Regions from separate parts of the Streptomyces sp. ActVer genome, predicted to be linked through region 4. Evidence: riboswitches for the same ligand, from Rfam matches in the RefSeq annotation. Region 4 holds a riboswitch; each other region holds the start of a gene.
The links. Region 4 has a riboswitch for cyclic di-AMP ahead of O3Q52_RS41745 (M23 family metallopeptidase). Riboswitches for the same ligand answer to the same signal wherever they lie in the genome.

Region 1: it holds a riboswitch for cyclic di-AMP, as region 4 does, so the genes downstream of both, O3Q52_RS18335 (LysM peptidoglycan-binding domain-containing M23 family metallopeptidase) here and O3Q52_RS41745 (M23 family metallopeptidase) in region 4, are expected to answer to the same signal.
Region 2: it holds a riboswitch for cyclic di-AMP, as region 4 does, so the genes downstream of both, O3Q52_RS24775 (C40 family peptidase) here and O3Q52_RS41745 (M23 family metallopeptidase) in region 4, are expected to answer to the same signal.
Region 3: it holds a riboswitch for cyclic di-AMP, as region 4 does, so the genes downstream of both, O3Q52_RS26415 (C40 family peptidase) here and O3Q52_RS41745 (M23 family metallopeptidase) in region 4, are expected to answer to the same signal.

The regions. Positions count from the first base shown of each region.
Region 1 is NZ_JAPWHT010000099.1:21,682-27,345, forward strand. Features, by position in the region: gene O3Q52_RS18325 (tyrosine-protein phosphatase) at 1-396, opposite strand, end outside; gene O3Q52_RS18330 (alpha-galactosidase) at 567-2,648, shown strand; cyclic di-AMP (ydaO/yuaA leader) riboswitch at 2,944-3,108, shown strand; gene O3Q52_RS18335 (LysM peptidoglycan-binding domain-containing M23 family metallopeptidase) at 3,113-4,051, shown strand; gene O3Q52_RS18340 (DUF6250 domain-containing protein) at 4,248-4,967, shown strand; partial or broken gene O3Q52_RS18345 (SGNH/GDSL hydrolase family protein) at 5,114-5,664, shown strand, end outside.
Region 2 is NZ_JAPWHT010000156.1:9,693-15,356, forward strand. Features, by position in the region: gene O3Q52_RS24765 (C40 family peptidase) at 1-313, opposite strand, end outside; gene O3Q52_RS24770 (hypothetical protein) at 817-1,170, shown strand; gene O3Q52_RS24775 (C40 family peptidase) at 1,239-2,396, opposite strand; cyclic di-AMP (ydaO/yuaA leader) riboswitch at 2,403-2,574, opposite strand; gene pcrA (DNA helicase PcrA) at 3,029-5,536, shown strand; gene O3Q52_RS24785 (peptidoglycan DD-metalloendopeptidase family protein) at 5,615-5,664, opposite strand, start outside.
Region 3 is NZ_JAPWHT010000173.1:12,158-17,821, forward strand. Features, by position in the region: gene O3Q52_RS26405 (tetratricopeptide repeat protein) at 1-35, shown strand, start outside; gene O3Q52_RS26410 (DUF4394 domain-containing protein) at 227-1,087, shown strand; gene O3Q52_RS26415 (C40 family peptidase) at 1,193-2,677, opposite strand; cyclic di-AMP (ydaO/yuaA leader) riboswitch at 2,773-2,945, opposite strand; gene O3Q52_RS26420 (Tat pathway signal sequence domain protein) at 3,138-5,664, opposite strand, start outside.
Region 4 is NZ_JAPWHT010000407.1:3,518-9,181, reverse strand. Features, by position in the region: gene O3Q52_RS41755 (PrsW family intramembrane metalloprotease) at 1-1,089, shown strand, start outside; partial or broken gene O3Q52_RS41750 (aldo/keto reductase) at 1,180-1,473, opposite strand; gene O3Q52_RS41745 (M23 family metallopeptidase) at 1,613-2,662, opposite strand; cyclic di-AMP (ydaO/yuaA leader) riboswitch at 2,674-2,829, opposite strand; gene O3Q52_RS41740 (PP2C family protein-serine/threonine phosphatase) at 3,147-4,265, opposite strand; tRNA gene O3Q52_RS41735 (tRNA-Met) at 4,421-4,494, opposite strand; gene O3Q52_RS41730 (dihydrofolate reductase family protein) at 4,643-5,664, opposite strand, start outside.

The DNA of each region.
Region 1 (5,664 bases), on a different contig from region 4:
GATTATCGCGCGGTAGGAACGGATCATCCGGTCCGCCGCCTTGCCGTCCCCGAGGATCGAGCGCAACTGGTCGATGTCGCCGTCGCGGACCATCGTCCAGAACTCGGCGCCGTGCGCCGGGTCGGTCAGCGGAAGATTCACGTTCCGCACACCCGGCAGCTCGACGTCGGGCCCTTCGAGCTTCTGGTCGGCGGCGTTGCGGAAGTCGAAGATCGTGTGCAGGCCCAGGGACGAGAGGAACTCGGCGTCCGACTCCGTCGCGTGCGCGAGATGGCCGCTGCGGAACAGCCGTCCGTACGCCACGCGCCGGCCGTCCACCGTCGGCAGGCCGCCCACATCACGGAAGTTGCGCACTCCAGCCAGCTCGGGCTCGGTCGACGGGACCTGCTGCGTCACGGGGGCTCCTCCCATTCGGCTGCCGACGCGGCTCGTCGGCGAAGTGCGTTTCTCGACGATACGACATCGATTCGTAGGCCAATGAGTTGTCCACAGGCGTTGCCGGGGAGGCACCCGGCCCATAATGATGTTGATGATTGAGCGTGCCTGTTCGGATCTGTGAGGGTTTGATGTTGGAGATCGGCGAAGACGGTCGTACGTGGCTTCTTTCGGGCCCGGCGAGCAGTTATGCCCTGCGGCTCGGCGAGGACGACGCGCTGCTGCATCTGCACTGGGGTCCGCGTATCGCGCTCGCCGACGCCGAGGCACTCGCCGCCGGCCCGGGGCCGGAGTACTGGGCCTTCGAGGCCACCCTCGACGGGCACGAGGAGTACCCGGTGGAGGGCGGCCCCCGGTTCGTGCGGCCCGCCCTGTCCGTGCGGACGGACGAGCGGCGCGGCACCGAGTGGAGCTTCGAGACGTACGAGGCGGACGGCGACGAGCTGCGGCTGCGGTTCTCCGACTCCGGGCTCGGGATCACGCTGCACTACCGGATGCGGGCCGGGACCGACGTCGTCGAGCGGTGGGTGACCCTCGCCAACGAAGGGCCCGCCCTGGAGGTGCTGCGCGCCGACTCCGCGGCCTGGACGCTGCCGCACCGCGACGGCTGGCGGCTGTCCCAGCTGCACGGGCGGTGGGCGGCCGAGTCCCGGCTCGTACGCTCCGAACTCACCTACGGTGAGAAGGTCATCGGCAGCCGGCGCGGGCACACCTCGCACCAGCACCTGCCCTGGGTCGCCCTGGACCCCGACGGAGCGGCCACCGAGGAGCGGGGCGAGGTCTACGGGTGCGCCCTCGCCTGGTCGGGCACCTGGCGGATCGCCGTGGCCCAACTCCCGGACGCGCGCGTGCAGATCACCGGCGGGGTCGGGTACGACGACTCGGGGCTGCTGCGGCTGGAGCCGGGGGAGAGCTTCGTCACACCCGTCTTCGCGGGGCTGTGGAGCGACGGCGGATTCGGCGGCGCGAGCCGTGCCTGGCACGCCTACCAGCGCGCCTATGTGATCCCGGACGCGGACGAGCACCGGCCGGTGCTCTACAACTCCTGGGAGGCCACGGAGTTCGACATCTCCGAGGAACAGCAGGGGGCGCTCGCGCGGCGGGCCGCCGCCATGGGGGTCGAGCTGTTCGTGGTCGACGACGGCTGGTTCGGGGCGCGCACCAGTGACCGGGCCGGGCTCGGCGACTGGACGCCCAACCCCGACCGCTTCCCGGCGGGCCTCAAGCCCCTCGCCGACGAGGTGCACGCGCTGGGGATGCAGTTCGGGATCTGGGTCGAGCCCGAGATGGTCAACCCGGACAGCGAGCTGTATCGCGCGCACCCCGACTGGGTGCAGTTCCAACCGGGACGAAAGAGGTCGGAGCTGCGCAATCAGCTCGTATTGAACCTCGCCCGCGAGGACGTCCAGGAGTACCTCTGGGAGCAGCTCGACATGCTGCTCTCCAGTGCGCCGATCGACTATGTGAAGTGGGACTTCAACCGCTGCTTCACCGACGCGGGGTGGCCCGGCGAGGCCTACCCGCAGCGGCTCTGGGTGGACCATGTGCACGCCCTGTACCGCCTCCTGGACCGGCTGAGGGAGGCCCACCCGGGCGTCGCCTTCGAGTCCTGCTCGGGCGGCGGCGGCCGTATCGACCTCGGGATCATGGCGCGTACGGACCAGGTGTGGACCTCGGACAACACCGACCCGCTCGACCGGCTCGCCATCCAGCACGGCTTCACTCAGGTGCATCCCGCGCGGACCATGGCGGCCTGGGTCACCGACAGCCCGAACGTCCAGCTCAACGGCCGCGTCAGTTCGTTGCGCTTCCGCTTCGTGAGCGCGATGGCCGGAGTGCTCGGTGTCGGCGGCGACCTGACCCGGTGGAGCGACGAGGAACTGGCCGAGGCGCGGACGTGGGTGGAGCTCTACAAGGAGATCCGGCCCGTCGTGCAGGGCGGGGACCTCCACCGGCTGCGGGCGCCGGAGGGCGGACTGAGCGCCGTGCAGTACTCGCGTGACGGCGAGGTCGTGGTCCTCGCCTGGCTCCAGGCCCAGCACTACGGTGAGCCGGTCGCTCCGGTGCGGCTGCGGGGGCTCGACCCGACAGCGGTGTACGAATGCCTCGAAACGGGCGAAGTCCACCGAGGTGCGGTGCTGTTGCATCACGGGTTGCGGACGGGGCTGCACGGTGACCTTGATGCGGCAGTTTTCCGCCTGCGTCGCATGTGACTGTTGTGTCCGTAATGGAGCCTTAGTTCCAACTCGCTCTGGAATAAAGGCTCCTGGAACGGCACTCCGTGAGCAGCGTCATATTCGTGACGGTCCGCTGTCGCCATGTTCACGTAATTCGGCTGCGTTTTCAGGGATTTAACAAAGGGGGAAGATCCCTGATTTACGCAGCGTGACCGTCATTTCGGTCAGGGATCAAGAGAACGGGGCACACAGGAAACCCCAAAGGTTGTTCCTGCGTCTTCATGTCGCTTACGTTCGCCATCAATCCGGACGGACGCCCAATCCTGCCGCCGCCCGGAATCCGCTCACCCACCCGTACACGGCAGGAGCGGGGGACCCACAGGTAGAACGCCTGTTCCGGTCTCCGGAACGGCTAGGGGTTAAGTCGTGCGCAAACACGGCCGGGCATCTCCAGCTCGCACCCGACAGCTCACCTCGCAGGCGCCGGAGAGGAATTCGTCATGCCCGCGAAGGGTAAGCACCGCCGTCCCAAGTCCCAGCGTTTCACCCGCTCCATAGCCGTCGCCGGAACCGGTGGCGCCGCGCTGGCCCTTCCGCTGCTCGGTGCGACCGGAGCGCACGCCGCGACTCCGCAGTCCGCCGCCGATTCCGTGGCGAGCGTCTCGAATGTCGCGAGTAAGGCCGCCGAATCGGCGCCTGCCGCCGCCGACAAGAAGGCCGAGGCGAAGAAGGCCGAGGCGAAGAAGGCCGCGGCCAAGACCTATTCCGTGCGTGCGGGCGACTCCCTGTCGAAGATCGCCGACACACAGGACGTCAGCGGTGGCTGGAAGAAGCTGTACGAGGACAACCGCAAGGCGATCGGCGGTGACCCGGCGCTGATCCACCCGGGCCTGAAGCTGTCGATCGGCAAGGCCGCCGCCTCCTCGGACTCCGGCTCCGACTCCGGTGCCTCCAAGGCCACCGAGTCGTCCGCGAAGAAGGCTGCGGCTCCCAAGGCTGCGGCTCCCAAGGCCGCGTCCGAAGCCAGTGCCGCCGGCTTCACGCTGCCGGTCGCGGGCGCGGGCGTCGGCACCCCGTACAAGATGTCGGGCAGCATGTGGTCCAGCGGTTACCACACCGGCGTCGACTTCGTGGTCCCGACCGGCACGTCCCTCAAGTCCGTCGGCGCGGGCACGGTCGTCTCGGCCGGCTGGGCCGGCGCGTACGGCAACCAGGTCGTCATCAAGCTCGACGACGGCCGCTACGCCCAGTACGCCCACCAGTCCTCCCTCTCCGTCTCGGCCGGACAGACCGTGTCCGAGGGTCAGCAGGTCGGCCTCTCCGGCGCGACGGGCAACGTCACCGGCCCGCACCTGCACTTCGAGATCCGCACCACCCCCGACTACGGCTCGGACGTGGACCCGCTGGCGTACCTGCGTGGCAAGGGCGTCTCCGTCTGACCCGACGCCAGGCACGCCCGCACGGCGTACCACTCCGCTCGTCTCCGAAGGCCGGACCCTGTGATCCCCGGGGTCCGGCCTTCGGTGTTTCGGTTCTGTGGCATGGCCGGGCGATGTGTCGACAGGGGTGCGGAAGCCGGGACACAGTGATCTCCGCAAGCGCTTTCTATGCGCCTTTCATGCCTTGGAGGTCTTCATGACGACCACACGCAGAGCATTCGGAGCCCTGGCCACCGGTGCCGCACCCGCTGCGCTCGTCCCCACGCAGACGGCGAGCGCGGCAGCCCGGCACCGTCCGGGGCGGCTCATCGCCCGCGACGACTTCCGGCACGGCCTCGGCCAGTGGGTGACGGAACTGCAGGACGGCGGCAGTGTCACCGCCTCCCGGGGAGTCCTGGAGATAGATGTGCCGAGCGGCGCGACGGTCTGGTTCAAGCGAAAGCTGCGAGGGCCGTACGTCCTGGAGTACACCGCCACACCGGTCTCGGCGGGCGGCGCCAACGACCGGGTCTCGGACCTCAACAACTTCTGGAACGCCACGGACGTCCGCTCCCCGGAGGACCTCTTCGCCACGCAGCGGGGCGGCGCGCTCGACGAGTACGACCACCTCACGACGTACTACGCCGGATACGGCGCCAACACCAACACCACGACCAGGCTGCGCCGTTACGTCGGTGAGGCGGGCGTCCGACCCCTCGTCTTCGACTACACCGAGCCGCTGCTCACGGCGAACGAACCCAACCGTGTCCGGATCGTCTCGAACGGCTCGACGGTCCAGTGGTGGGACAACGGACGGCTCGTCTTCGACTTCGTGGACCAAGAGCCGTACACGAGCGGCAACTTCGCGTTCCGGACCGTGTGGAGTCACTTCAGGATCACGGACTTCCGGGTGCGGGAGCTGCGACAACGTGCCTGATCGAGCCCCTTATTCCGGGATTGACCAACACTTGACGAGTGGCTTATCTCACCGCCCGTCAACCCCTTCCTACGGTCGCGTAGCTCACACCCGAAGGTGAATCATGGCCCGATGTGGCAGACGATTCGAAGAATGACAACAGATCAGTGATCGGGTCGTACGTGGCGGTGGGGGACAGCTTCACCGAGGGCGTCGGCGACCTTGGCCCGGACGGGGCGTTCGTCGGCTGGGCCGACCGGTTCGCGGTGCTTCTCGCGGACCGCCGGCCCGAGGGCGACTTCGACTACACCAACCTCGCCGTCCGCGGGAAACTCCTCGACCAGATCGTCGAGGACCAGTTGACGCGCGCGAAGGAGCTCGCGCCGGACCTGGTCTCCTTCTGTGCGGGCGGCAACGACATCATCCGGCCGGGCACCGACCCCGACGAGGTCGCGGAGCGCTTCGAGCGCGCCGTCGCGGACCTCACCTCGGCCGTCGGGACGGTCCTCGTGACCACCGGCTTCGACACCCGTGGCGTACCCGTGCTCAAGCACATGCGCGGCAAGATCGCCACGTACAACCTCCATATCCGGGCCATCGCCGACCGGTACGGCTGTCCCGTGCTCGACCTGTGGTCCCTCAAGACCATCCAGGACCGGCGGGCCTGGGACGGCGACCGGCTCCATCTGTCGCCCGAGGGGCACACGCGTCGACTACC
Region 2 (5,664 bases), on a different contig from region 4:
GTGAACCGAGCGCGGCCCGCTCGGAGTTGAGCCGTTCGGTCCTGCGCGCTGCCTCGTCCTGGAGGGTGTCGAGGCGGCCCCGCGTCTTCGTCGACCTCTCCTTCGCGCCGTTGTACTTCTCGGTGGCGACCTCCGCCTCCTGGTACAACTTGTCGACCTTCGCCTTGACCTGAGCGGGTGTCAGCTCCGGGGCGGCGGTTCCCGTCCCCTCGAACCCGGTCGCGCTCGCCGCGCCCGCCAGCGCGATGGTGAAGGCGGTGCGGGCCGTACTGCCGCCGACTGAGCGCTGTCTCGGCTTGCGGTGCGCTGCCACGTGCGATCCACGTCCTTCCGTACGCCGCCGAGGCGTTTGTGCGGCCGCGGCGGCGGCCCTCAGGGGCCGGTTGCACGTCCGGCGGCGGCCCGCACAGGGGGAGCGGGCCGCCGCCGGACCCTTCTCGGCGGTGGTGTCCGGATGCCGCCCCTGACCCGGGCGGTGGTGGGGAGCCGGCCACCTGGTGAAGGACGCTAAACCTGGGACCGCGGCGGGGGTAACGGCATGTACGGAAGTGGTGGGACTCGGACATGACCTGACCGGGTACGACCACGATCCGGGCCCGGGCCCGCCGACTTGACGTGGTGCGGTGACCGATACGCGGATTGTGGGGAAACGAGCGGCGAACCGGTGCTATGGGCTCCGCCGGGTTGTGGCGCGGGAGCTGCGCGGGGCCCGTGGGGCCGACGGGGCCCGCCTGTGCGTAGGGCAGGCGGGGCCGGGTGTGCGGGGCGGGGGGCGGTGTGCGGTGGTACGGAGCCGTTTGGCTAGTGTCCGGGCTCATGGACGTACTCATTCATGTCTTCGTCGCCCTGCACATCATCGGCATCGCATCCCTCCTCGGCGGCTTTCTCACGCAGATGAAGGCCATGAGTGACGGCACGGCCCGCTTCAGCCCCGCCATGCTCCACGGCGCGCTGACCATGCTGGTCACCGGCGCGATCCTGGTCGGCCTCAACCAGGCCGACGACCAGACCGTCAACAACGTCAAGATCGGCGTGAAGCTCGCCCTGCTGGTCGTGATCCTCGGCCTCGTGTACGTGAAACGGGACGAGGAGAAGGTCGAGAACAGCCTGTTCGGCCTGGTGGGCGGGCTGACCACGGCGAACATCTTCATCGCGGTGCTCTGGACCTGAGCGGGGACCCGAGTGGGCACCTGAGTGGAAACAGCTTCCTGTTTCCACTCAGGTCGACGAGAAGCGCCTCACGCCGGGCGCACCACGCTGTGGATCGGCATGTAGTAGATCGACTCCTCGCGGACGTACGCCCCCGGCTTGGGCGCGTGGATCATCATGCCGTCGCCGATGTAGATGCCGACGTGGCTGATGTCGTCGTAGAAGAAGACCAGGTCACCGGGCTGGGCGCTGTTCACGGAGACCGTCGTGCCGGCGTTGACCTGGTCCCAGGTGGTGCGCGGGAGGGTGACGCCGGCGGCCTTCCAGGCTGCCTGGGTGAGACCGGAGCAGTCGTACGAGCCGGGGCCGCTCGCGCCCCAGACGTACGGCTTGCCGATCTGGGCGCGGGCGAAGGCGAGCGCCTTGTCGGCCTTGGCGGTGTAGGTGGCGGAGCCGGAGCCGGAGCCGGAGGTCCCTGAGGTGCTCCCGGAGCCCGTGGAGGCCCCGGTGTCCTGCGCGGCCTCCTGGCGCCGCCGCTCGGCGTCGGCCGCCTGCTGCCGGGCCAGCTCGTCCGCCTTGCGCTGGGCCTCTTCCTGCTTCTGCCGCTCGATCGCGGCGAGCCGCGCCTTCTCCTCGACGGTCAGCTTCGAGAGGAGGTCGCGCGCCGCGGCGAGCTTCCGCTGGACGTCCGCCTTGGACGTCTTCAGTGAACTCTGCGTCCTGGTGAGCGTCTCCAGGCTCTCGGACGCCTCCCGCCGCTTCTCCGTCGTGGCGGTCTGCTGCGTCACGTAGTCGTCGACGGACTGCTTCTGGCGGCTGGTGAGCCGGTCCATCAGCTGGGTCTGGTCGAAGTAGTCCTGCGGGTTGTCCGCGAGGAGGAGGGAGGCGGTGTCGGGGGCGGCGGCCCCGGTGCGGTACTGCGCGGCGGCGAACGTACCGAGCTCCTCGCGCGCGTCGTTGAGCCTCTCCGTGCGGCGCGCCACGTCGTCGAGCAGGGTGTCGACACGCTTCTTCTGCTTGGTGGTCTTCTCCTTGGCCGCGTTGTACTTCTCGCTGGCCGTCTCCGCCTGGCGGTAGAGGTCGCCGACCTTCTTCTCGACTTCCTCCAGGCTCGGCCTGGGCTCCTCGGAGGGCGACGCGTTCGCCGTCTGGGAGAGGAGGGCCACCGAGGTCAGGGCCGCGGTGGCGAGGGCCGGAGTCCGTATGCCCACGGGACTGGGGGGCCGGGACCTGCGGTGTGGCGCCACGAGGGCGTCTCCTTCCGTCGTCCGCCTACCGAGTTAGCTGTCGGGTTCGGGCGGGTGCTCCGGAAGGTTTGCCCTACGGTCCGTTTCCCCGAAGGGAGTTGGACCGATTCACCCCAAGGTCGGTGGGTCCCCGGCTCCGTCGGCCACGAGGGCCTACCGGACTCGGCGGAGGCCGCTCGGCCCGGCGTGTTCGCCGGTGCGGGTCGTGCGGCCCACATAAAATTTAGCTAACTCGTGTGGCCCCTGTGAAGTTTGATGTGCGATATGCCCGATACATTTTCGTGACCTTAGCCTTGGGCTCGACTCGACCTGGTCAATTCGGATGGGTGTGGCCCGAGTTGTCCACTCGATGAAGTCCGGCCCGCTGGAGTGCCCCTTTGGGCAGTGCCCCTTTAGGGGCGCGGGGAACTGCGCGACAAGCCACAAGGAACCCGCACCCGCGATACGGCCCCCAGGGACTTCCGGTGAAGCCGCAGGTCGGCCACCTGATCGCGGACCGCTACAAGCCCCCACCGGAGGGTGACGGAACCCGAGGTGGGCGGCCACGGAAACCCGCACCCCCGCGGAGCGAGCCCGCGGAGTTTCAAGGGCGGCGGCACGCTGTCAGTGGGGGCGCCTAGACTCGGAGAGCGATGAGCAGCCTCTTTGATGACAGCTTCCTGGCGGACCTCAAGCCCTCACGGGCCCACGAGGAGGAGCCCCCGCCGCCGCCCGAGGACGAGGCGCCGGAGTCGGAGCCGGTTCCGGACGATTTGTTCGGCGGCCGCTTCGACGTGCCTCCGAGTCGGGACGGGTACTACCGCGACGGCGCGCCCCGGCCGCACGTGGACCCGGCCGCGCTCCTGGACGGGCTGAACGAGAACCAGCGCGCGGCGGTGGTCCACCACGGCTCGCCGCTGCTCATCGTGGCCGGCGCGGGCTCCGGCAAGACCCGTGTGCTCACGCACCGGATCGCCCACCTGCTGGGCGAGCGCAAGGTGCACCCGGGCCAGATCCTCGCGATCACCTTCACGAACAAGGCCGCGGGCGAGATGAAGGAGCGCGTCGAGCAGCTCGTCGGCCCCCGGGCCAACGCGATGTGGGTGATGACCTTCCACAGCGCGTGCGTACGGATCCTGCGGCGGGAGTCGAAGCAGCTCGGCTTCACCTCCTCCTTCTCGATCTACGACGCCGCCGACAGCAAGCGCCTCATGGCCCTGGTCTGCCGTGACCTGGACCTCGACCCCAAGCGCTTCCCGCCCAAGTCGTTCAGCGCCAAGATCTCGAACCTGAAGAACGAGCTGATCGACGAGGAGGACTTCGCCGCCCAGGCGGCTGGGGGCACCTCCCAGACGGAGTCTGGGGGAGGCTTCGAGAAGACCCTCGCCCAGGCCTACGCGATGTACCAGTTCCGCCTGCGCGAGGCGAACGCGCTGGACTTCGACGACCTGATCATGACGACGGTCAACCTCCTGCGCGCCTTCCCGGACGTCGCCGAGCACTACCGCCGCCGCTTCCGGCACGTCCTGGTCGACGAGTACCAGGACACGAACCACGCGCAGTACGCCCTCGTGCGCGAGCTCGTCGGTACCTCCGAGCACCCGGTCGACGTACCGCCGAGCGAGCACGACCTCCCGCCGGCCGAGCTGTGCGTGGTGGGCGACGCCGACCAGTCGATCTACGCCTTCCGCGGTGCGACCATCCGCAACATCCTCCAGTTCGAGGAGGACTACCCGAACGCGACGACGATCCTGCTGGAGCAGAACTACCGCTCGACGCAGACGATCCTCACCGCCGCCAACGCGGTCATCGAGCGCAACGAATCGCGCCGCCCCAAGAACCTGTGGACCAACGCGGGCGCGGGCGCCCAGATCACCGGCTATGTCGCCGACACCGAGCACGACGAGGCCCAGTTCGTCGCCGACGAGATCGACCGCCTCACGGACGCGGGCGACGCGAAGGCGGGCGACGTCGCCGTCTTCTACCGTACGAACGCGCAGTCCCGTGTCTTCGAAGAGGTCTTCATCCGCGTCGGCCTGCCCTACAAGGTCGTCGGCGGCGTCCGCTTCTACGAGCGCAAGGAGGTCCGGGACGTCCTCGCGTACCTGCGCGTGCTCGCGAACCCCGAGGACTCCGTACCGCTGCGCCGCATTCTCAATGTCCCCAAGCGCGGCATCGGCGACCGCGCCGAGGCGATGATCGACGCGCTCTCCCAGCGCGAGAAGATCAGCTTCCCGCAGGCGCTGCGCCGCGTCGACGAGGCGTACGGCATGGCGTCCCGCTCGACGAACGCAGTCAAGCGGTTCAACACGCTGATGGAGGACCTCCGCACGATCGTCGAGTCGGGCGCCGGCCCGGCGACGGTCCTGGAAGCGGTTCTCGAACGGACCGGCTACCTCGCCGAGTTGCAGGCCTCGACCGACCCGCAGGACGAGACCCGCATCGAGAACCTCCAGGAACTGGCCGCCGTGGCCCTGGAGTTCGAGCAGGAGGCCGGCGAGGGCGAGGCACCGGGCGGCCTCTCCGCCTTCCTGGAGCGGGTCGCGCTCGTCGCCGACTCCGACCAGATCCCGGACGAGGAGGAGGACGGGTCCGGCGTGATAACGCTGATGACCCTCCACACCGCCAAGGGCCTCGAATTCCCCGTGGTGTTCCTGACCGGCATGGAGGACGGCGTCTTCCCGCACATGCGCGCACTCGGCCAGACCAAGGAGCTGGAGGAGGAGCGCCGGCTCGCGTACGTCGGCATCACGCGCGCGAGGGAGCGGCTGTATCTGACCCGTGCCTCGATGCGCAGCGCCTGGGGCCAGCCCTCGTACAACCCGCCGTCCCGTTTCCTGGAGGAGATCCCGGAAACGCATCTGGAGTGGAAGCGCACGGGCTCCCTGGGCCCGGCGGCCTCCGGCGTGGCGGCCTCCCTGTCCTCCTCGCGCTCCCGCTCGGCTGCCTCGGGCGCGTCCGGCTTCGCGACGCGCCGCGGCGCCACGGAGAAGCCGGTGGTCTCGCTGGCGGTCGGTGACCGGGTCACGCACGACCAGTTCGGCCTCGGCACGGTCGTCGGCGTGAAGGGCACGGGGGCGAACGCGGAGGCGACGGTCGACTTCGGGGAAGAGAAGCCGAAACGGCTGCTGCTGCGGTACGCGCCGGTGGAGAAGCTGTAGCCCTGGGATTCATGGCGGCAGGGCTCGGCGTTTTGATGACGTCGAGCCCTGTTTGCGTGTGAGGGGCGGGCGGTTCGGTTACGTCGGGTCGAGGCCGTGGCTGCGCAGCCAGGGGAGCGGATCGATCG
Region 3 (5,664 bases), on a different contig from region 4:
CAGCCACCGCGTCGTCGACCACATCGGGCCCGTGAACCCGCGGAGCCCCTCCGTTCAACCGTCCAGCCGTTCAACCACCGTCCAGTGGATGTCCAGTCCTGCCCCATAGCTTGCCGTCGCCGCCTGTCGATCCGGCCTGGCGGACCAGGCGGCAATACCTCTGCCCCAGTACGCGCTCGCGCTCACATCCACGCTCAAGCTCACGCCGACCGAGAGGGAAGAAGCGATGAAAGCAGGGCTCAGGAAGAAGATGGCCACGGCGGTCGCGGCCGCGTCCGCCATGGCGGCACTCGTCGTGGCGACCCCGGGCACCAGCCACGCGGCGACACCCAGCCTGCCGGCGTTCGGCATCTCGGCCGACGGCAGGCTGATGGCGTATTTCACCACCGACAGACCCGACGTGCTCAACTGGTTCAGGGTCATCAACGGGCTCGTCGGCGACACCGCGGTCATCGGGATCGACTTCCGCGTACAGAACGGTCTGATGTACGCCGTCGGCAACCAGGGCGGCGTCTACACGGTCAAGACCCCGCCCGCCGTCCCGGACGTGCAGGTCACCAAGGTCTCGCAGCTCAGCGTCCCGTTGCAGGGCACGAACTTCGGTGTCGACTTCAACCCCGCGGCCGACCGGCTCCGGATCATCAGCGACACCGGTCAGAACCTGGCGCACAACCTCGCCAACAGCAGCACCGCCACGAACACCCCGCTGACCACGGACGGGGCGACGACCCGCGGCGTCACCGGCGCCGCCTACACCAACAACGACCTCAACTCGGCCACCGCGACCACGCTGTTCGACATCAACACGACCTCGGACCAGGTCGTCATCCAGTCACCGCCCGCCAACGGCCTGCTGGTCGCGACCGGTTCGCTCGGCTTCGACGCCGGTGCCAACGCGGGCTTCGACATCTTCAGCGACCTGAGCGCGGGCAAGACCATCTCGAACACGGCCTTCGCCGCCCTCACCCCGGCCGGTGCCTCGACGACGACGCTCTACACCGTCGACGTACTCACCGGAGCCACGACCGACGTGTACCCGTTCCCGATACCCATCACCGACATCGCCGTCGCGCTCGACGCGGGCTGACCCGACCGCGGACCGGCCGTCTCCGTCACGAGACGATCAGGGGCCGTATCGGTCGGCGCCTCGCGCGCGTTCCGATACGGCCTCCGGGTCAGGTACGGCTCCGGGTCAGGCAGGCCGGATCACGCTGTGGATCGCCGGCTCGCCGGCCCAGTGGATCGACTCCTCGCGGATGGCCGCCCCCGGGCTCGGCGCGTGGACCATCATGCCGTTGCCGCTGTAGATGCCGACGTGGCCGACGTGTCCGTGGAAGAGGACCAGGTCGCCGAGACGGATGTCGGAGAGGGGGACCGCCATACCGGCGGTCGCCTGATCGTTCACGGTACGCGGGAGTGCGACCCCGGCCGCTTTCCAGGCCGCCTGGGTGAGGCTTGAGCAGTCGTACGAGCCCGGCCCCATCGCTCCCCAGACACAGGGCTTGCCGATCTGCTCACGGGCGAAGTCGACGGCTGTCGCGGCCTTCCCGCCGTATCCGGGGGTCGGTCCGGCGTATCCCGGGGTCGACCCACCGCTGTATGCCGAGGTCGCAACGCCGTAGCCGGGGGTCGGAGTGCCGTACCCCGGGTTCGCGGCGCCGTCCGAACCGATGGGCAGGCCCGTGCCGATCGGCGTACGGGTGTCGATGGGCGGAGCCATACCGAACGACAGGTCCGGGCCCATGGGCAGATCCATGCCGATCGACGGAGCCGGAGCGATTGACGGAGCGACTGCCGGAGTCGGGGCCGGAGCAGCGGGCAGCCCCATGCCGAACGTCAGGTCCGGGCCGCCCAGGGCGTCGACGGCCGGTTCCATGCCGAAACCGGCCGACAGCGGCTGCGCCTGCGGCTGCCACCATTCGGCCTCGGCCTGGCGGTAGCCCTGCCCCTCGGTGGTGGCCCAGACGGTCTCCGCCGGAGGGGGTTCGATGGCCGCCACCGGCGCGCTCCGCCGGGCGGTGTGCGCGGAGAGCAGCTCACGGGCCTTCGCGAGCTTGCTCTGGTTCCGCTGTTTGGAGGTCTTCAGCGACTGCCGCGGATCGGCTGCGGTCGCGGGCAGGATCGCGGTGGCCTCCTGTCGCGCCTGCGGCACGGCCGGCAGCGCGGCGATGGGTCCTGCGGTCAACTCCGCCACGGGTCGGGCGGTTGTCGCGGTGCCGGGTCCGGCGGTCAGCTCCAGGAGGGGTTTGCCCGCCCCTTCCAGCGCACGGTCGGGCGAGCGGTCGGGTGACCGGTCGGCCGGACGGTCACCGGGGCTCTTGGGCCGCGTCGCGGCCGGGCCGCGGTCCGGCGTCCTGTCGGGCGGCAGCACGGCGGGAATGAGGGGCCCCAGTTGCGAACGCCCCACGTCGAACCACTGCTTGGCGCGGTCGCTCAGAACGGGATCGGCGGCGGCGACCGTGTCGGCACGCTCACGCCCCGTGTCGGGCCCGGGTGCCATACGCTCGCGCGGCCGCCCCGAGTTCATCGCCCGGGTCGCGTTGTAGTTCCCGCTGACGGTCTCCGCCTGGTCGTAGAGGCTGCTGATCCGCTGCTGGACCTCTTCGCGACTGGGCCCGTCGTCCCCTCTTGCCGGCGATGCGGGCGAGGAACCGCCGGCCGAGGAGTAGAGGTCCACTGAGGTGGCGGCCGCCGTCGCGAGGGCGGGCCGGGGTATGCCCGGGAGGTTGCTGCCTCCGGGGCGCGGGGTTCGTTCCGGCGCGATGGGAGCCGTACTCCTTCCGTGCTCCGCCTACCGAGTTAGCTGTCGGGTTCGGGCGAGGAATCCGGAAGGTATGCCCTACGGCCCTTGCCCTGTCGGGCGGTTGGGCCGATTCACCCCAAAGTTCGGTTGGGTCCCCGGTTCCGGTCGCCGCGAGGGCCACCGGATTCGGCGGAGGCCGCGCGACCCGGCGAGGTTCACCGGAGGGAGTCGTGCGTCCTGTCCGTCAACTTAGCCAACATGTGCACCTCGTGTGAAGATTGAAGGGCGAAGTGTCCGATATATAACTGTGACCTTCGTCGTACCGGGTCGAGACATCGCCGGACTTCGACGACTTCTCACGGTTCGCCGATCCTGCTGCTTCCGCCCCTCCCGACTACTGCTCCAGCGAGAGGGCGAAGACATGGGCCCTGGACGACCCCGAGGGCGTGGTCAGGGTGATCGCGGTGAGCTGCTTGCGCGCGTCGAGCTCGATCACCTGGTGGAAGACGGCCGCCTTGGTGGCCGACGGCCCGGTGCGCGAGTGGATCTGACCGGTGATCACCGCCTCGGTCTCGCCGAACTCGGGGCCGGACGCCAGCCAGTTGGTCAGCGCGATCGGCGCGGCCTCGCTCGTTCCGTCGGCGTACCGGACCACCGCGGGGACGGTCACGGCCGCCGTGTCGCCCGAGCCCAGCACGTGCAGCTTCGTGAACGCCCGTTGCGCGCCCTGCGAGACGGTGATCTCCTGCCCTGCCGCCACGAGGTTGTTGTTCGTTCCCTCGCTGCCGTTGGTGAAGAGGAAGGCGATGCCGTTGTCCGTCGTCTGCCCGGTCTGCGGGAGTTGGGCCATGGGGTACGTACGGCCGGTGCCGTCGAAGTCCCCGTCGCCGTAGTACATCTCGGTGGTGATGCCGTCGTTGTCGAAGTGTCCGGTGAGGTCGAGCCGGGTGACGGTTCCGCTCTGCGGCGGTTCCGGCAGTCCCCACGGGTCGGCGGGCACGGTCACCTCCACCGGGGCGATCCGCAGGTCGGGCCGCGAGCCCGCCGGGTGGATCACCGCCTCCGCGTCGCGTGCCAGGTCCAGTTCGACGACGCCGTCGCCCAGGTCGCGCCAGGCGGGTGCGGGGCCGCCGACCCCGGCGACCGTGAGACGCCCGCGCAGGGAGTGGCGTACCCGGCAGGGCTCCCCGGCGAGGCTGCGTACGCGGACCCAGCGGGTGGTGCCGCCCCGGCGGACGGCGCTGACGAGGAACGCGCCCTGGGTGCGGAAGTCGTGCAGCGTGACGTCCCGCCAGGCACCCGGGACGGCCGGGAAGACGCGGATCGTGTCGCCCCAGCTCTGGCAGAGCATGTCGTGCAGGCTCTGCGCGGCGGACAGCGGTGTCTCGACGACCGGACCCGCCTCGTAGTACATGGTGTTGGGCTGTACGAAGCGGTCGACCAGCTCGCGTAAGTACGTCAGCGCGTCGTCGCCCCGGCCCATCTGGGCGGTGATGGAGGCGGCGCCGGTGAAGCTGTAGCCGCGCAGGGCGCCCTCGAAGCCGATCCAGTGGTTCAGCGACCGTTCGATCAGGTCCCGGTGCTCGGGCTGTTCCCAGTTGACGAGGTGGAGAGGGTAGACGGAGAGCATGTGGGAGTAGTGCCTGTGGGACTTGGCGAAGGGGACGCCCGCGCCGATCATGAAGCCGTTCCCGTCCACCGGGTAGTCGGTCAGCTTCGCCAGCACCTCGCGCCACTTGGGCGCCAGCTCGTCCCGTACGCCGAGCAGTTCGGTGGTCTCCAGCAGGGTCGCGCAGCTCCAACGCAGCAGTGCCAGGTCGTAGTTGCAGTCGGGGGCGTTGCCGTACTCGGGCGAGTGGGTCGGCGGCAGATGCAGTCTGCCGTCGTCGCCCTCGTACAGGAAGTGCAGGTAGTAGTTGGTGCTTCGGCGCAGCAGCGGGTAGAGGACGTCCTCCAGGACGCCCCGGTCCATGGTGTGGCGGTAGGTCAGCCAGACGTTGTGCAGCGCCCAGGGCAGGTTGCCGATCTCCGGGTTGGCGCCGACGCCCGGGACGGCGACGGTGCCGCTGGTGTCACAGGTGGCGTCGGTGGCGCGGCGCAGGCCCGCCGAGTCGGACCGGTACTCGGGGCGCAGGCCGCCGACGAGCGTGTCGGTGTTCTCGGCGAGGGTGCGCGGAACGGCGTCCAGCTCAAGGTGGTTGGAGCCGTGCACCGCCCAGTACTCCAACTGGACGTTGAGGTTCCACCACACGGCGGGCCAGGGCGTGGACTCCAGCCAGGGTCCGGTGGTCGCCATGATCGGCGCGTCCTCGCGGGCGGCTGAGGCGAGCTTGTAGAGCTGGATCCAGTAGAAGCTCTGCAGCATCTCGTCGGGGACGGAGAGGAAGCTCTTGCGGTAGAAGCGGTGCCACCACGCACGATGGGTGCGCAGCAGGCTGGACACGGGCAGCGCCGATGCCTTGCGGACCGCCGATCTCGCCCGTCCCTCGGCGTCGGTACCGGGATGGGAGTGGGCGACGGCCAGGACGTACGCGCGCTCGTCGCCGTGTCGGCGTTCCCTGTGGACGGTGACGGTCCGGCCGCCGGCGACCAGTGACTGGACGACGACGCCCGTGCCGTCCGGCTCGCGTGTGGTCACCGGAGCGGGGTTGGGCTCCAGGCCCGCCGGAGGGTCCTCGCGGACGATGCGCGGGCTGACGGCGGGCGAGGGGACGAACTCCCACCGGAAGTCGCGCTCGCCCGCGCTCGCGCGTGCGGTGACGAGCAGCAGCGTCCGGTCGTTGTGGACCAGCGCGCGCAGTGCGATGGTGCCCTTGTCCGTGGTGACCGTTCCGGTGACCTCGGCGTTCCACAGGTCCAGGCGCAGGTCGGCGCCGGTGATGGCGCCGACGGGGTGCAGGCGGAGGTTGCCGACCGGAAGG
Region 4 (5,664 bases):
CTCCCGGTCCCGCTCCTCGTCGCCGCGTTCCGCTGGCTGGACAGAGTGGAACCGGGCCCCTGGCGGAACCTTCTCTTCTCCTTCGCCTGGGGCGCCTGCGCCGCCGCACTGATAGCCATCGTCGCGAACAGCTTCGCGACGAGATGGATAGCGACGGCGACGGCGGACCCGTCCAGCGCCGACACACTGGGCGCGACGGTCATAGCACCCATAGTCGAGGAGTCGGCGAAGGCAGCAGCCGTCTTACTCGTCTTCCTGTTCCGCAGACGGGAGTTCACGGGAATCCTGGACGGCGTGGTGATAGCCGGCGTCACGGCGACCGGCTTCGCGTTCACCGAGAACATCCTGTACCTCGGCACGGCGTTCGGCACGGACCAGCTCAGCGGCGGCAGCGGCATCGCCTCCGTCACGGCGGCGACCTTCTTCGTACGCGTGATCATGTCGCCGTTCGCGCATCCGCTGTTCACCGTGCTCACGGGCATCGGCTTCGGCATCGCGGCGCTGTCCGCGGACCGCCACCAGGTACGCCGAGTACTGCTCCCGATCATCGGGCTGCTGCTGGCGATGGGCATGCACGCGATGTGGAACGGCTCGTCGACGTTCGGCGAGTACGGCTTCTTCACGGTCTACGCGGCCTTCATGGTCCCGGCGTTCGGCCTGCTGACCTGGCTGGTCATCTGGACCCGCCAGCGCGAACTGGGCACGATCCGCGACGAACTCCCCGCGTACGCGATGGCGGGCTGGCTCACGGCACCGGAGCCGTACGTCCTCGGCTCGATGAAGGCACGGCGGCTGGCCCGCGAGTACGCCACGCACCACGGCGGTCGCGCGGCGGGCAGGGCGGTCGCGGAGTACGAGGCGTACGCGACGTCGCTGGCGTTCCTGCGCCACCGGGGCCGCAAGGGCCGCGCGGGCGCCGACTTCGTCGTACGGGAACGGGAGCTGCTCCACGAACTGTGGACGCGCCGAGAACCGGCCCGCCCGGCTCTCCTGTACGCGGCCCGGGCGACGGCTCCGGCACCGGTGGCACCGCAGTGGCAGGGCTACCCAGCGCCAACGCAGTACACGTACAACCCGTACCGCTCTTAATAGGCGCAGCCCCAAACCACAACACGAACCCAAGAGCGCAACCGCACCCCCACCCCAGACGAAACCCCACCCCCAGTCCCGCCCCGCCCCTCAGCCAGAAGCCGAGGTCAGCCTCCCCAACTCCCCCTCCGTGAGGACAAGCCCGGCCACCCCCAGCAACGCCGGAAGCTGCTCCACCGTACGAGCGCTGGCGATGGGCGCGACGACGGTCGGCCGGGACGCCAGCCAGGCCAGAGCCACGGTGGCGGCCTCGACCCCACGCTCCCGCGCGACCTCGTCGAGCGCGGCCAGCACCCGCGGCCCCCGCTCCGACTCCAGATGCGCACCCGCGGACCCGGCCCGCGCGCTGTCGACGACGGCACCCGCCCGGTACTTGCCGGTGAGGAGCCGAAGACGTTGCCGCCGAGGGAGAGCGGAAAAACTTCCAGGTCGGACGAACCCAGCTTGCGGAGAGAGGTCATGGGTGGGTCAACGGCCGTACCGGACGGCCGTATTCCGCACCCAGGAACCTCTCAGACCCTTCTTACGGGGTGAGCCCCTTGCCCCGCAGCCACGCCATCGGGTCGATGCCGTCGCCACCGCTGGTGTAGACCTCAAGGTGGAGGTGCGCCCCGGTGACGTTGCCGGTCGCGCCCACGCGGCCGATGACGTCACCCGTGCTGACCTTCTGCCCGGCGCTCACGCTGATCGACGACTGGTGGGCGAACCACAGCTCCGTACCGTCTTCGAGCTCCAGGATCGTGCGGTAGCCGTACGACCCGCTCCAGCCCGCTTCCTTGATCGTGCCGCTGGAAACGGCCTTGATCGGCGTACCCGTGGGAGAGGCGAAGTCCAGACCCGTGTGCTGGCCGGAGGACCACAGCGAGCCGGTCTGACCGTAGGTCGAGGTGATCGTGTACGAGGAGGTGGGCAGCGTGAACTGCTTGGCGAGCTCGGCGAGGCGCGCGGCCTCGGCCTTCTCCTTGGCCTCCTGGTCGGCCTTCTTCTTGGCGGCGGCGACCTTGGCCTCGGCGGCGTCCCTCTCCTTGGCGGCCAGCGTGGCTGCCTTCTTCGCGGCGGCGGCCTCGGCGGCCTCCTGGGCCTCGCGGTCCACCTGGTCCTGCTGCTGCTCGGCCTGGAGCATGATGCGGGCGCGCAGGGCCTCGCCGGCATCCGAGTTGCCCTGCTCGGCGTCGGCAGCGGTGAGGCCGACGGCGGTGATCGGGGTGCTGGAGCCCTCGGGGGCGTCGTCGTCCGAGAACGGCGAGCCGACGTTCGGCAGGTCGGGGATCGAGATCGACACCGGGGGCTTGCCGGTCTGCGCGGTGGCCATGCCACCCGCACCGACGGCGGCTATGACACCGACGCCCAGAACGGTCGAGCTACGGGCGAGTCCGCCGCCGCGCTGCTTGGCGACGCGGTGCCGGCCGCGGACCGGAAGGACGGTCTCCGCGCTGGGATTCCAGACCTCCCACGTCTCCTCGTCCTTACGAGCGCCGTAGGCGAATGTGTCGGGCTTCTTCTCACCCGAGGACTCACCCGTCAACTCATCCGGAACGAACGAGGGTGTGAGGGCAGACCGGTTGGACGCCACGTGGGCGCACTCCTTTCCTTCCTTCTCGCCTACCGGGTTAGCTGACGGGTTCGGAGCAGGAAGGTCTCCTACGCGCGTCAACCGCGGTGCGCTACACCGCGAAGACGAGCGATTCACCCCAAGTGATGGTTCCCCGGTTCCCTTGCGGGATTCGGCGCGTGCGCACGGAGCCGACTCTTGTGACGGCTGGGACGACCGCGCTGCGTTATCGAACGTTAATAGACCCGGGCACCGGATTCCAAGCTGTTCCTGATGATCGTTACGACCCTTGGCCCGGACTTACAGGTCACGAGCGGGGTAAATCGGGCGAGTTGATCGACATTCAGGAACAGGAGTCCTGTTGATGGTGCGTCAGCTGTTGAGCGGAGGGACGCCGTTCGACTACCAGCAGTGACATGGGTCTCCGAAAGAGCGACGCATCTCACGGCCGCCGCACTCACGACCGTCACGCAATCACCACGACCGTGCCCTCACGACTGCGCCCTCACGGCCGCCGCACCGCAAGCAGAGCCATGTCGTCGGTCGCCCCGCCCCCGGTGTGCCGCAGGACGTCGTCCAGTACCGCGGTGAGCAACGCGTCGGGCCCGGGAAAGACCCGCCCGGACAGCCGTCGCGCCGGATCGTAGAAGACGTCTCGCCGGTCCCGCGCCTCGGAGAGCCCGTCCGTGTGGAAGAGCAGCATGGCCCCGCCGGGGAACTCCTCCTCCTGTCCTCGGTCGGGCCAGGCCCCCAACTCCCCGGTCCCGAGCGGCAGCGCGGGCTCCGGCGCGGCGAGCGTACGTACCTCTCCGTCGCCGTACAGCAGGAGGGGCCCGGGGTGGCCGCGGTTCACGAGGCGTACGACCGGGGTGCCGTGCGGGATCTCGGCGAGCACGGCGGTGGTGAAGTCCTCGAAGACCGCGATGATGTCGCGCCGGACACCTTCGCGCGCGAGCGCCCGCTCCAGCCGCTGCGCGACCGCCTCCAGGCTGGCCTCCTGCTCGGCGGCCTCCCGGAAGGCCCCGATGAGTACGGCGACGACGCCGACCGCCCCCATGCCCTTGCCCCGTACGTCGCCCACGAGGAGCCGTACGCCGTGCGGGGTGTCCTGCACGGCGTACAGGTCGCCCCCGATGAACGCGCCCTCCTGCGCGGCCTCGTACCGTGCCGCGATCTCAAGACCGCCGATCCGCGCGGCCGGTTCGGGCAGTACGGCCCGCTGGGCGGCCTCCGCGATCTCGCGGGCGGTGGCGAGGCGCGCGTTGCCGCGTCCCACGAGCCGGTTGATGCCGACGGCGAGCACGGCGGCCGTGGCCACGGTGAGGACCTCTGTGACCGCACCCGCGTCGAAGGCGAACTTGAGATGCACGAGAGCCATGCCCACGGTCGCCGCGATTCCCGTCCACACCGTGGCGCCGAGCGAGAAGAGGGGTGCGGCGATGAGCACCGCGGCCGTGAAGAAGGGAGCCGCGGTGAAGTCCTGCGGGGTGAGGAGGTCGTAACAGACACCGGCGACGATCAGCAGCGCCGGCAGCACGCGGACGAGGGTGCGCTGGTACGAGGCGGTCCTCTCCACGGGCTCGACGTCCACGGGCTCGACCCGCACCGACTCCTGCTCCTCCACCTGTCCAGGCTTCCGGGAGCGGGGGTGGCGGGCGAGCGGACGAGGACCGGGCGGGTGAAGCCACCTGGGAACACCCGGGAAAGCGCCTGAAGAAAACACCCGGGAAAACACCTGAGGCCGGAATCCTTGATCGGATTCCGGCCTCGGGCCTTCAGTAGCGGGGACAGGATTTGAACCTGCGACCTCTGGGTTATGAGCCCAGCGAGCTACCGAGCTGCTCCACCCCGCGTCGTTAAGACCACTGTACGCCATCTGCGGGACCCGAAGCACACGCGTTAACTTCGCCCGCGCTTCACCGGGTGGTTTGGTACGAAAAATGACGATCGGCGATACGGGTCGGCCCTGCCCGTCGGCCGTACCGACGGGAAACGCGCCGGTCAGGCCAGATGACGGTTGGGGGCCTTCGCGTCGGCCTCGTACTCCGGGAGCACCAGGACGTCGGCGCCGGACGCGGCCAGCAGCCCGCTCCCGTCCGCGCCCGCCACGAAGGTGTCCGGCTCCCGCCAGGCGGTCACGACCCTGCGTACGCCCGCGTCGAGGATCAGCCGGGCGCAGGGCGCGGGCCGGGACGCGCGGCGGGCGCACGGCTCCAGGCTGCTGTAGACGGTGGCGGCCGCGAGCCGCGGATCACCCGGCTCGACCTTGGCGAGCGCGGCCTCCTCCGCGTGCGACACAGGGTCAGCCTCTCGGGAGTACCCCCGGGCCAGCTCCGTACCGTCGGCCGCGACGACGACCGCGCCGACGCTGAACGCGGTCCGCGAGGGCGGACACTCGGCGGCCAGTTCGCAGGCGAGCGCGAGCCATCGGTGGTCGGCGGCGGAGGGTACGTTCCCGGTGCCGGGCGCGGTGGGGACGTACCGCATGAGGACGACGTCCCCCACGGGCCGCGTCTCGACCAGCCGCAGCCGGTTGCGGGGGCCGCCCGGGTAGTCGCCGGGTCCGAACAGCCGGGGCGCGTCCGGCTCCCCCACGACGAGGGGCGCGAGGGCGAGCTGCAGTTCGTCGGCGAGGCCCTGGCTCAGAAGCTGGGTGTGGACGCGGCCGCCGCCCTCGACCATGAGCCGCCGTACGCCGCGGACGTCGTGAAGGTGGGTGAGTACGGCCCGCCAGTCGACGTCCGGGCCGACGGAGACGACATCGACGCCGAGCCCGCGCAACGCGTCACCGGCCTTGGCGGCCCCCTCGTCGGTCGTGTAGACGATCTTCTCGCCGCCCGTGGACCAGAAGTTGGCGTCGGGGTCGAGGTCGCCGCTGCCGCTGACGGTGACCTTCAGCGGGTACTCCGGCCGTCCGGCGGCGACCCGGGCCGCGCGGCGCTCGGCGGAGTTCACAAGGAGCCGGGGGTTGTCGGCGCGCAGGGTGCCCGCGCCGACGAGGATCGCGTCGGACTCGGCCCGTA